Regions from separate parts of the Streptomyces sp. NPDC012474 genome, predicted to be linked through region 2. Evidence: predicted binding sites of a transcription regulator. Region 2 holds the regulator's gene; the other holds the start of a gene.
The links. The regulator HspR, encoded in region 2, represses chaperone genes until heat shock. The targets are predictions, from matches to a motif close to TTGAGNNNNNNNNNCTCAA.

Region 1 (4,412 bases), on a different contig from region 2:
GTGACAGTCCAGTCGGGTCCGTTGTCGATGTCGAGGCACAGGGCGTCGTATGTGTCGGATGTCTCATTGACGTGCGCGACGAGATCCGCCTCGACGATTTTCGTGCGGGGGTCCGAAAGGGCCCGGGCGGAGAGCGCGGCGAGCGGGCCGTCGCGATGCCATTCGACGATCGCGTGCTCCCGTTCCACCACCGTGATCCCTCCCCAGCGCGGGTCCGCCGCGGCGTGCGCGAGGGAGAATCCGACGCCGAGCCCGCCGATCAGGACGTCGGGATGGTCGCGGCCGGCCAGGGTTTCCAGGGCCGCGTCGACCAGCCGCCGCTCCGAGCGGCCGTCGGAGGTGTCCATCAGGAAACAGCCGTTGGCGATGATCTCCAGCCGGTCTCCGTGCCGGCGCAGCACGACCTCGCCGTGCGGGCCCTCGCGGCGGTCCAGGACATCGGGGATGTCGTACGGGGTAGGCATGGGGGCATCCTGGCAGGGGCGGTGGGCGTGGCGCCCGGCAATTCCCCGCGCGCCGGGGCGGATGCGGCGCGCGGCTTTCGGGTTGCTGTGTATCGGCTCTCGCGTGGCGCTGGTCACAGACAGCGGGGTGCCCGGGGCGAAGGCTGGGGCGTGACGGAAGGAGCGCCCGCTGTGGAACGCACCGTGCCGCCCCACGAGACGGCCCCGTCGGCACCGGGGGCCCTGCCTGTCTCCGACGTGCCGGGGCTGCTGGACGGGATGCCGCGGCAGCGGGGCCCGCGCGAGACGGCGGCGACGGGAGTACGGGAGCCCGTCCCCGGGGGAGTCCACCGCCTGCACGTGCTGCGCGGCGCCGCGGCCGCGCCGCGGCTGCGGGCGCTCCGCCCCTGGCGGCTGCTGCCCACCCCCACGGGAACGCCGTTCACCTTCGGATACGCCACCCTCCTCTGCCTCACCTCGCTGATCTCCGCCCACGCGGACCCTGCCCTGGTGCACGCGCTGCTCCAGGGCTCCAGCACGGACGTGGCGCACCTGGTGCGCTCGCCGGGACCGGTGCTGATCGGCAGCGCGCTGTGGGTCGCGGGCGGGATGACCTCGCCGTTCACCATCGCCTTCGTGCTGGTGCTGACCGCGCTGAAACGGCGGATCGGGAGTTTGCGCACGGCCGGTGTCTTCCTGCTCGGGCACGTCCTCGCCACCCTCGCGACCGAGGTGCCTTCACCGACCCGATGACGAACTGGGGGCACCTCATCGCCCTGGGCATCGGGATCGCGACCTGGCCGGTGGTCCGGCGCCGGCATGCGACGGGCCTCGGCCCGGCCGGGCACTGACCGCGCGGCCCCTCAGCTCCGGGCGTCGGCCGGCGGCGCGTACTTGGCGCTGGTCAGCGGGGCCACGACCTTCCAGCCCAGCGCTTCGTAGAGCCCTCGCCCCGCAGGTGTCCCGGCCAGGACGCCGGTCCGTGCGCCCTGCCGGACCGCGACGTCCTGCAACGTCCGCATGACGAGACTGCCCATGCCCTTGCGCCGGTGCTCGGGGGCCGTCTCGATCTGGTCGACGACGGCGGTCTCGCCGGTCGGGGTGACCTGGCCGCGCGCCGCAAGGGACCCGTCCGGCGCGGCCACCATCACCCGGGTCACCCCGCCGCGCGACCAGCTGCGCAGCCGGAAGCCGTCGGGGGCGGCCGGAGCGCCGTCCGCCGTCAGCGGGAGCGTCATCAGATATCCAGGCTCGGGGTCGATCCACCAGGTGTCGTCGAGCCAGCCGGAGACCACCGACGGGTCCCGGAAGGCCTTGAGCCAGACGCCGTGCCCGGTCACGGCTCCGGCCACCTTGCGGACGGTCGTCTCGTCGAGGCCGTCGCCCGTGGAGCCGAACACGTGCCGCGTGACGTGCCCGTGCATCCCCATGTCGATCGTCCAGCCCCAGGGCTCCGTCGTGGGCGGAGCGGCCCCGCGGGACACGACCCACCCGTCCACCCATGCCTGCACGGTTCCGTCCATGCCATCCCCCCGTAACGAGCGCAGCGCCCGAACGTCTATTACTCACCGGACCTTACGCGCCCTCCCGCTCCCGGTGGCACGGGTGATCGCTGACAGCGAACGGCGGCCGGGGAACATCCGGGCGCCGTCAAGCATTGAGTCGGCATAGCTCAACTTGACTGCCGAAGGGGAGATCATGGCTTCGACGTCCACACCGCTCACCCTGCCCGTGCTGCCGCTCGACGGCGAGGTCGTGCTGCCCGGGATGGTGGTCCCGCTGGACCTGAGCGACTCCGAGGTCCGTGCCGCGGTGGAGGCCGCTCAGGCCGCTGCCCGGTCAACGCCCGGAAAGCCCCGGGTACTCCTGGTGCCACGCATCGACGGGACCTACGCGAACACCGGTGTCCTCGGCACCGTCGAGCAGGTCGGCCGGCTCGCCGACGGCGACCCGGGCGCCCTGATCCGCGGCCGGAGCCGGGTGCGCATCGGCGCGGGAACGACCGGTCCCGGCGCCGCACTCTGGGTGGAGGGGACCCGCGTGGACGACACCGTCGCGGACCCGCTGCCCGGGCATGTCACCGAACTGGTCAAGGAGTACAAGGCTCTCGCCACCGCCTGGCTGCGCAAGCGCGGAGCCTGGCAGGTCGTCGACCGGGTCCAGGCCATCGACGACGTCTCCGCGCTCGCCGACAACTCCGGCTACTCGCCGTTCCTGACCACCGACCAGAAGGTCGAACTGCTGGAGACCACCGACCCGGTGGCCCGGCTCAAGCTGGCCACCCAGCACCTGCGCGACCACCTCGCCGAGCAGGACGTCGCCGAGACCATCGCCAAGGACGTCCAGGAGGGCGTCGACAAGCAGCAGCGCGAGTTCCTCCTCCGCCGGCAGCTGGAAGCCGTACGCAAGGAGCTGCGCGAACTCAACGGCGAACAGGAGGGCGAGGAGTCCGACGACTACCGCGCCCGCGTGGAGGCCGCCGACCTGCCGGAGAAGGTCCGCGAGGCCGCCCTCAAGGAGGTCGACAAGCTGGAGCGGTCCTCCGACCAGTCGCCCGAGGGCTCCTGGATCCGCACCTGGCTCGACACGGTCCTGGAGATGCCGTGGAACGAGCGCACCGAGGACTCCTACGACATCCGGGGCGCCAAGGGCGTACTGGACGCCGAACACTCCGGTCTGGAGGACGTGAAGGAGCGGATCACCGAGTACCTGGCCGTGCGCAAGCGGCGCGACGACCGGGGACTCGGCGTCGTCGGCGGGCGGCGCGGAGGTGCCGTGCTCGCGCTCGTCGGGCCGCCCGGCGTCGGCAAGACCAGCCTGGGCGAGTCCGTCGCCCACGCCATGGGCCGCAAGTTCGTGCGCGTCGCCCTCGGCGGGGTGCGCGACGAGGCCGAGATCCGCGGTCACCGGCGTACGTACGTCGGTGCCCTGCCGGGCCGGATCGTCCGCGCCGTCAAGGAGGCCGGGTCGATGAACCCGGTCGTGCTGCTCGACGAGATCGACAAGGTCGGCTCGGACTTCCGGGGCGACCCGGCCGCCGCCCTGCTGGAGGTCCTCGACCCGGCGCAGAACCACACCTTCCGGGACCACTACCTGGAGGTCGAGCTGGATCTGTCGGACGTGGTCTTCCTCGCGACCGCCAACGTGCTGGAGGCGATCCCGGAGGCGCTGGCCGACCGGATGGAGATCGTCCGCCTGGACGGCTACACCGAGGACGAGAAGGTCGTCATCGCCCGCGACCACCTGCTCCCGCGCCAGCTGGAGCGGGCCGGGCTGGACCAGGACGAGGTGGCCATCGACGAGGGCGCCCTGCGCAAGCTCGCCGGTGAGTACACGCGCGAGGCGGGCGTGCGCACCCTGGAGCGGTCGATCGCACGGCTGCTGCGCAAGGTCGCCGCCCAGCACGAACTGGGGGAGCGGAAGCTGCCGCTCACCGTCCGGGACGAGGACCTGCGCGACCTGATCGGCCGCCCGCACCACGTGCCCGAGTCCGCCCAGGACCCGGCCGAGCGGCGGACGTCCGTGCCGGGCGTGGCGACCGGGCTCGCGGTGACCGGAGCGGGTGGTGACGTGCTGTACGTCGAGGCGTCGCTGGCCGACCCGGAGACGGGCGCGGCCGGGCTGACCCTGACCGGCCAGCTGGGCGACGTGATGAAGGAGTCCGCGCAGATCGCGCTGAGCTTCCTGCGCTCCCACGGTGCCGAGCTCGAACTGCCGGTGGCCGATCTGAAGGACCGGGGCGTGCACATCCACTTCCCGGCGGGCGCGGTCCCCAAGGACGGCCCCAGCGCCGGCGTCACGATGACCACGGCCTTCGCCTCGCTCCTGTCCGGCCGGCTGGTCCGCACGGACGTGGCGATGACCGGCGAGGTCTCGCTGACCGGGCGGGTCCTGCCGATCGGCGGTGTGAAGCAGAAGCTGCTCGCGGCGCACCGGGCCGGTGTCACCACGGTGATCATCCCCAAGCGC
Region 2 (4,412 bases):
AAGCCCTGATGCACAGCTACGCACCGGATGTCACCGAGACGACGTGCGTCGCGATCCTGCAGCCCGGGTACCGGATCGGCGAGCGCACCATCCGCCCCGCGCGGGTGGCCGTGGCCGAACCCCAGCCGGGGGCGCAGACGGTCAAGGCGGACGAGTCCGCCGAAGCCGACGACAAGGAGAGCGGTGGCCCGGACGAGGGCTGACGTCATCAACGAAGGGAAGGAGGGGCGTCGGGGATGAGCACCAAGGACTTCATCGAGAAGGACTACTACAAGGTCCTCGGCGTCCCCAAGGACGCCACCGAGGCCGAGATCAAGAAGGCCTACCGGAAGCTCGCCCGCGAGTTCCACCCGGACGCCAACACGGGCAACGTCAAGGCGGAGGAGCGCTTCAAGGAGATCTCCGAGGCCAACGACATCCTCGGCGACCCCAAGAAGCGCAAGGAGTACGACGACGCGCGCGCCCTCTTCGGCAACGGCGGCTTCCGCCCGGGGCCGGGCGGCGCGGGCGGCTCCTTCAACTTCGACCTGGGCGACCTCTTCGGAGGCGGTGCCCCTCAGGGCGGCGGCCAGGGAGCCGGCGGCTTCGGCGGCGGACTCGGTGACGTCTTCGGGGGCCTGTTCAACCGCGGCGGCGCTGGCGGCCCGGGGACGCGTACGCACCCCCGGCGCGGCCAGGACATCGAGTCCGAGGTCACGCTCAGCTTCACGGAGGCGATCGAGGGCGCGACGGTCCCGCTGCGGATGTCGTCGCAGTCGCCCTGCAAGGCCTGTTCGGGCACCGGCGACAAGAACGGCACACCGCGCGTGTGCCCGACCTGCGTCGGCACCGGACAGGTCGCCCGGGGCAGCGGCGGCGGCTTCTCCCTCACCGACCCCTGCCCGGACTGCAAGGGCCGCGGCCTGATCGCGGAGCACGCCTGCGAGGTCTGCAAGGGCAGCGGCCGGGCCAAGTCCTCCCGGACCATGCAGGTGCGCATCCCCGCGGGCGTCAGCGACGGCCAGCGGATCCGGTTGCGCGGCAAGGGCGCGCCGGGCGAGCGCGGCGGCCCGGCGGGCGATCTGTACGTCGTCGTGCACGTCGACTCCCACGCGGTGTTCGGCCGCAAGGACGACAACCTCACCGTCACCGTCCCGGTCACCTTCACCGAGGCGGCCCTCGGCGGCGAGGTGCGGGTGCCGACGCTCGGCGGCCCGCCCGTCACGCTGAAGCTGCCCCCGGGCACGCCCAACGGGCGCACCATGCGCGCCCGGGGCAAGGGCGCGGTCCGCAAGGACGGCACCCGCGGCGACCTCCTGGTCACCGTCGAGGTGAGTGTTCCGAAGGACCTGACGGGGAAGGCTCGTGACGCGCTCGAGGCGTATCGCGAGGCCACCGCGGATGAGGACCCGCGGGCGGATCTGTTCCAGGCCGCGAAGGGAGCATGAGTCAGATGGACGGTCGTCGACGCAACCCGTATGAACTGACCGAGGAAACCCCGGTCTACGTCATCTCGGTGGCGGCCCAGCTGTCCGGCCTGCACCCGCAGACCCTGCGCCAGTACGACCGTCTGGGGCTGGTGTCTCCGGACCGCACCGCGGGCCGGGGCCGGCGCTACTCGGCCCGCGACATCGAACTGCTGCGCACCGTCCAGCAGTTGTCGCAGGACGAGGGCATCAACCTGGCCGGCATCAAGCGCATCATCGAACTGGAGAACCAGGTCGCCGCGCTCCAGGCCCGGGTGGCCGAGATGCAGGACGCGCTCGACGGCGCGGCGGCGGCGATGCGCCAGCGCGAGGCGGCGGTGCACGCGTCGTACCGCCGCGACCTGGTGCCGTACCAGGAGGTGCAGCAGACCAGCGCGCTGGTGGTGTGGCGGCCGAAGCGGCAGCAGCAGTCCGACTGACGCAGCACACACGTGAAAGGGCCGGGAGGTGACTCCCGGCCCTTTTCGTCCTTTGTGCAGGCCTTGCCCCGGTTTCGCGGGGCCTCCCGTGGATGACCAGGTGGTGCACGCCACTTGAAGCCGGTTCCGCAGAGTCTTCACAACTGCTGCGGAGCGTGGTGTTGTCATCTCGTTAAGTGGTTCCGCTTGACGCTGAGGTCCCGCCCGCGTTGGCTTTTCAGTCACATGGGCACCAAAACTGCGCCCACGTCCGAATCACACGCGAAGTGAGCCCCCGCATGCGTCGTATGGCCATATCCATGGCAGCCGCCACGATCTCCGTCACGCTCGCCGGCTGCGGCGTGCTCAACGCGACGGGAAGCAGTGACGACGCGAGCCCGGCGAAGGGCAACGACATCACCGTCGGGCTGCTGCTGCCGGAGAAGGCCAACACGCGGTACGAGAACTTCGACTACCCGATCATCAAGACGAAGGTCGAGTCGCTCACCAACGACAAGGGCCGCGTCGAGTACGCCAACGCCGAGGCGAGCGCCGAAAAGCAGGCGAGCCAGATGCAGCAGATGATCGACGACCGGGTCGACGTGATCCTGCTGGACGCCGTCGACTCGAAGGCCATCGCGAGCGGCGTGAAGAAGGCGAAGGAGGCCGGCATTCCGGTCATCGCCTACGACCGGCTGGCCGAGGGCCCGATCGACGCGTACATCTCCTTCGACAACGAACTGGTCGGCGAGGTCCAGGGCCGCACCCTGCTGGAGGCCATCGGCGAGGACGCGAGCCTCTCCGACAAGATCGTCATGATGAACGGCTCGTCGACGGACCCGAACGCCAAGCAGTTCAAGGCGGGCGCGATGTCCGAGCTGAACGGCAAGGTGACGATCGCCGAGTCCTTCGACACCAAGGACTGGAAGCCGGAGAACGCCCAGGCCAACATGGCCGACGCGATCGAGAAGATCGGCAAGGGCGACATCGCGGCGGTGTACTCCGCCAACGACGGCATGGCGGGTGGCATCGTCAAGGCGCTGGAGGCCGCCGGCGTGACCGACCTGCCGCCGATCACCGGGCAGGACGCGGAGCTGCCGGCCGTGCAGCGGATCATCAGCGGCGAGCAGTACATGAGCGTGTACAAGTCCTACCCGCAGGAGGCGGAGAACGCCGCGGAGATGGCCGTCGCCAAGGTCCAGGGCCGGGACATCCAGTTCGCCGCCCTCACCCGCGACAAGGTCGACAGCCCCACCCACAAGGGCATCCCGGCGCAGCTCGTGCCGGTGGTCGCGCTCACCAAGGAGAACATCAAGGACACGGTGGTCGCGGACGACGTCTACAAGCTGTCGGACATCTGCACGGCCGAGTACAAGGCGGCGTGCCGGGCCATCGGCCTGAAGTAGCCACGCCACCGGCCCGAGGTAGCGGTAGTCGGGCCATCGGCCTGAGGTAGCGGTAGCCGCGCCATCGGCCCGAAGTAGCCACGCCCCCGGCGCGCATCGAGCCGGTTCACCCACGTCCTGTCCGGCTGCCGCGACAGGACGGTCCGAGGCCCGGAGATACCGGTGCGCACCGGTGGTTTCCGGTGGCCGTCGCGCGGGGAGCCGTGTTGCGGAGCACGTCCCGTCCGCGCATAGTTGCGCTGCGGAAAGACGGCGAAACCGGGGGTGGGATGGGCGATGGCCGGGCACGGGGCGGATGAGCATCCCCATGGTGCCGACCGGCTGTGCGAGACCGGGGACCGCGTGTACTCCCGGGCCGTACGGCGTGGCCGGGTGCCGCGCCGGGACGCGGATCCGGTGCCCTGCCTGCTGGAACTCGCCCTGCTGCATCCGGACCCCGACGACATGGACTGGCTGGTGCCGACCTCCCCGCAGGAGGTCATGACCCGGCTGCTGCGCGGGATGTATGACGAGGTCAGCGCGAGCCAGCGGCGGCTGGGCTCGGCCGTCACGGCCGTCGAGTGGTACGCCGGGCTGGGCCACCAGGTGCGGTCGGCCGCACCGGCGGCGGAGGGCCCGGCCATTCGCGTCCTGGACGGACTCGCCCGGATCCAGGCCGCGATGGACGAGGCGACCCGGGCGTGCACGGCCGAGGTGCTCACGGTCCAGCCCGGCGGCATCCGCCGCGAGGCGGAGCTCTCCGAGGGCCTGCACCGGGCGCTGGCGTTGCGCGGCCGGGGCGTGCGGATGCGGGACCTGTACACGCATGTCGCCCGGCACGGGCAGGGGCTGCTGACCTACCTGGAGCTGATGGGCGACGCGGTGGAGGCGCGCACGCTGGACGAGGTGATCGACCGGCTGATCCTCTTCGACCGGACGGTGGCGTTCATCCCCGCCAACACCGACCGCACGATGGCCCTTGAGCTACGGCATCCGGCGATCGTCGAGTACCTCGTCACGGTCTTCGACCGGCTGTGGCGCCTGGCCATCCCCCTCAAGGCCCCGCTCCCCGACACCGGCATCGAGGGCATCTCCCACCGGGAGCAGTCGATCGCCGCGCTGCTCGCGGAAGGGCATCAGGACGCCGTCATCGCGGAACGGCT

Region 1: lon (endopeptidase La) is a predicted target of HspR. The motif match lies at 2,101-2,119, and genes of this name have one in related genera.

The regions. Positions count from the first base shown of each region.
Region 1 covers NZ_JBIBEP010000009.1:225,155-229,566, forward strand. The annotation lists gene ACFY9S_RS21500 (spermidine synthase) at 1-464, opposite strand, end outside; gene ACFY9S_RS21505 (rhomboid-like protein) at 636-1,196, shown strand; gene ACFY9S_RS21510 (GNAT family N-acetyltransferase) at 1,307-1,966, opposite strand; gene lon (endopeptidase La) at 2,142-4,412, shown strand, end outside.
Region 2 covers NZ_JBIBEP010000002.1:177,177-181,588, reverse strand. The annotation lists gene grpE (nucleotide exchange factor GrpE) at 1-203, shown strand, start outside; gene dnaJ (molecular chaperone DnaJ) at 237-1,427, shown strand; gene ACFY9S_RS05600 (heat shock protein transcriptional repressor HspR) at 1,433-1,885, shown strand; gene ACFY9S_RS05595 (substrate-binding domain-containing protein) at 2,185-3,270, shown strand; gene ACFY9S_RS05590 (LuxR C-terminal-related transcriptional regulator) at 3,547-4,412, shown strand, end outside.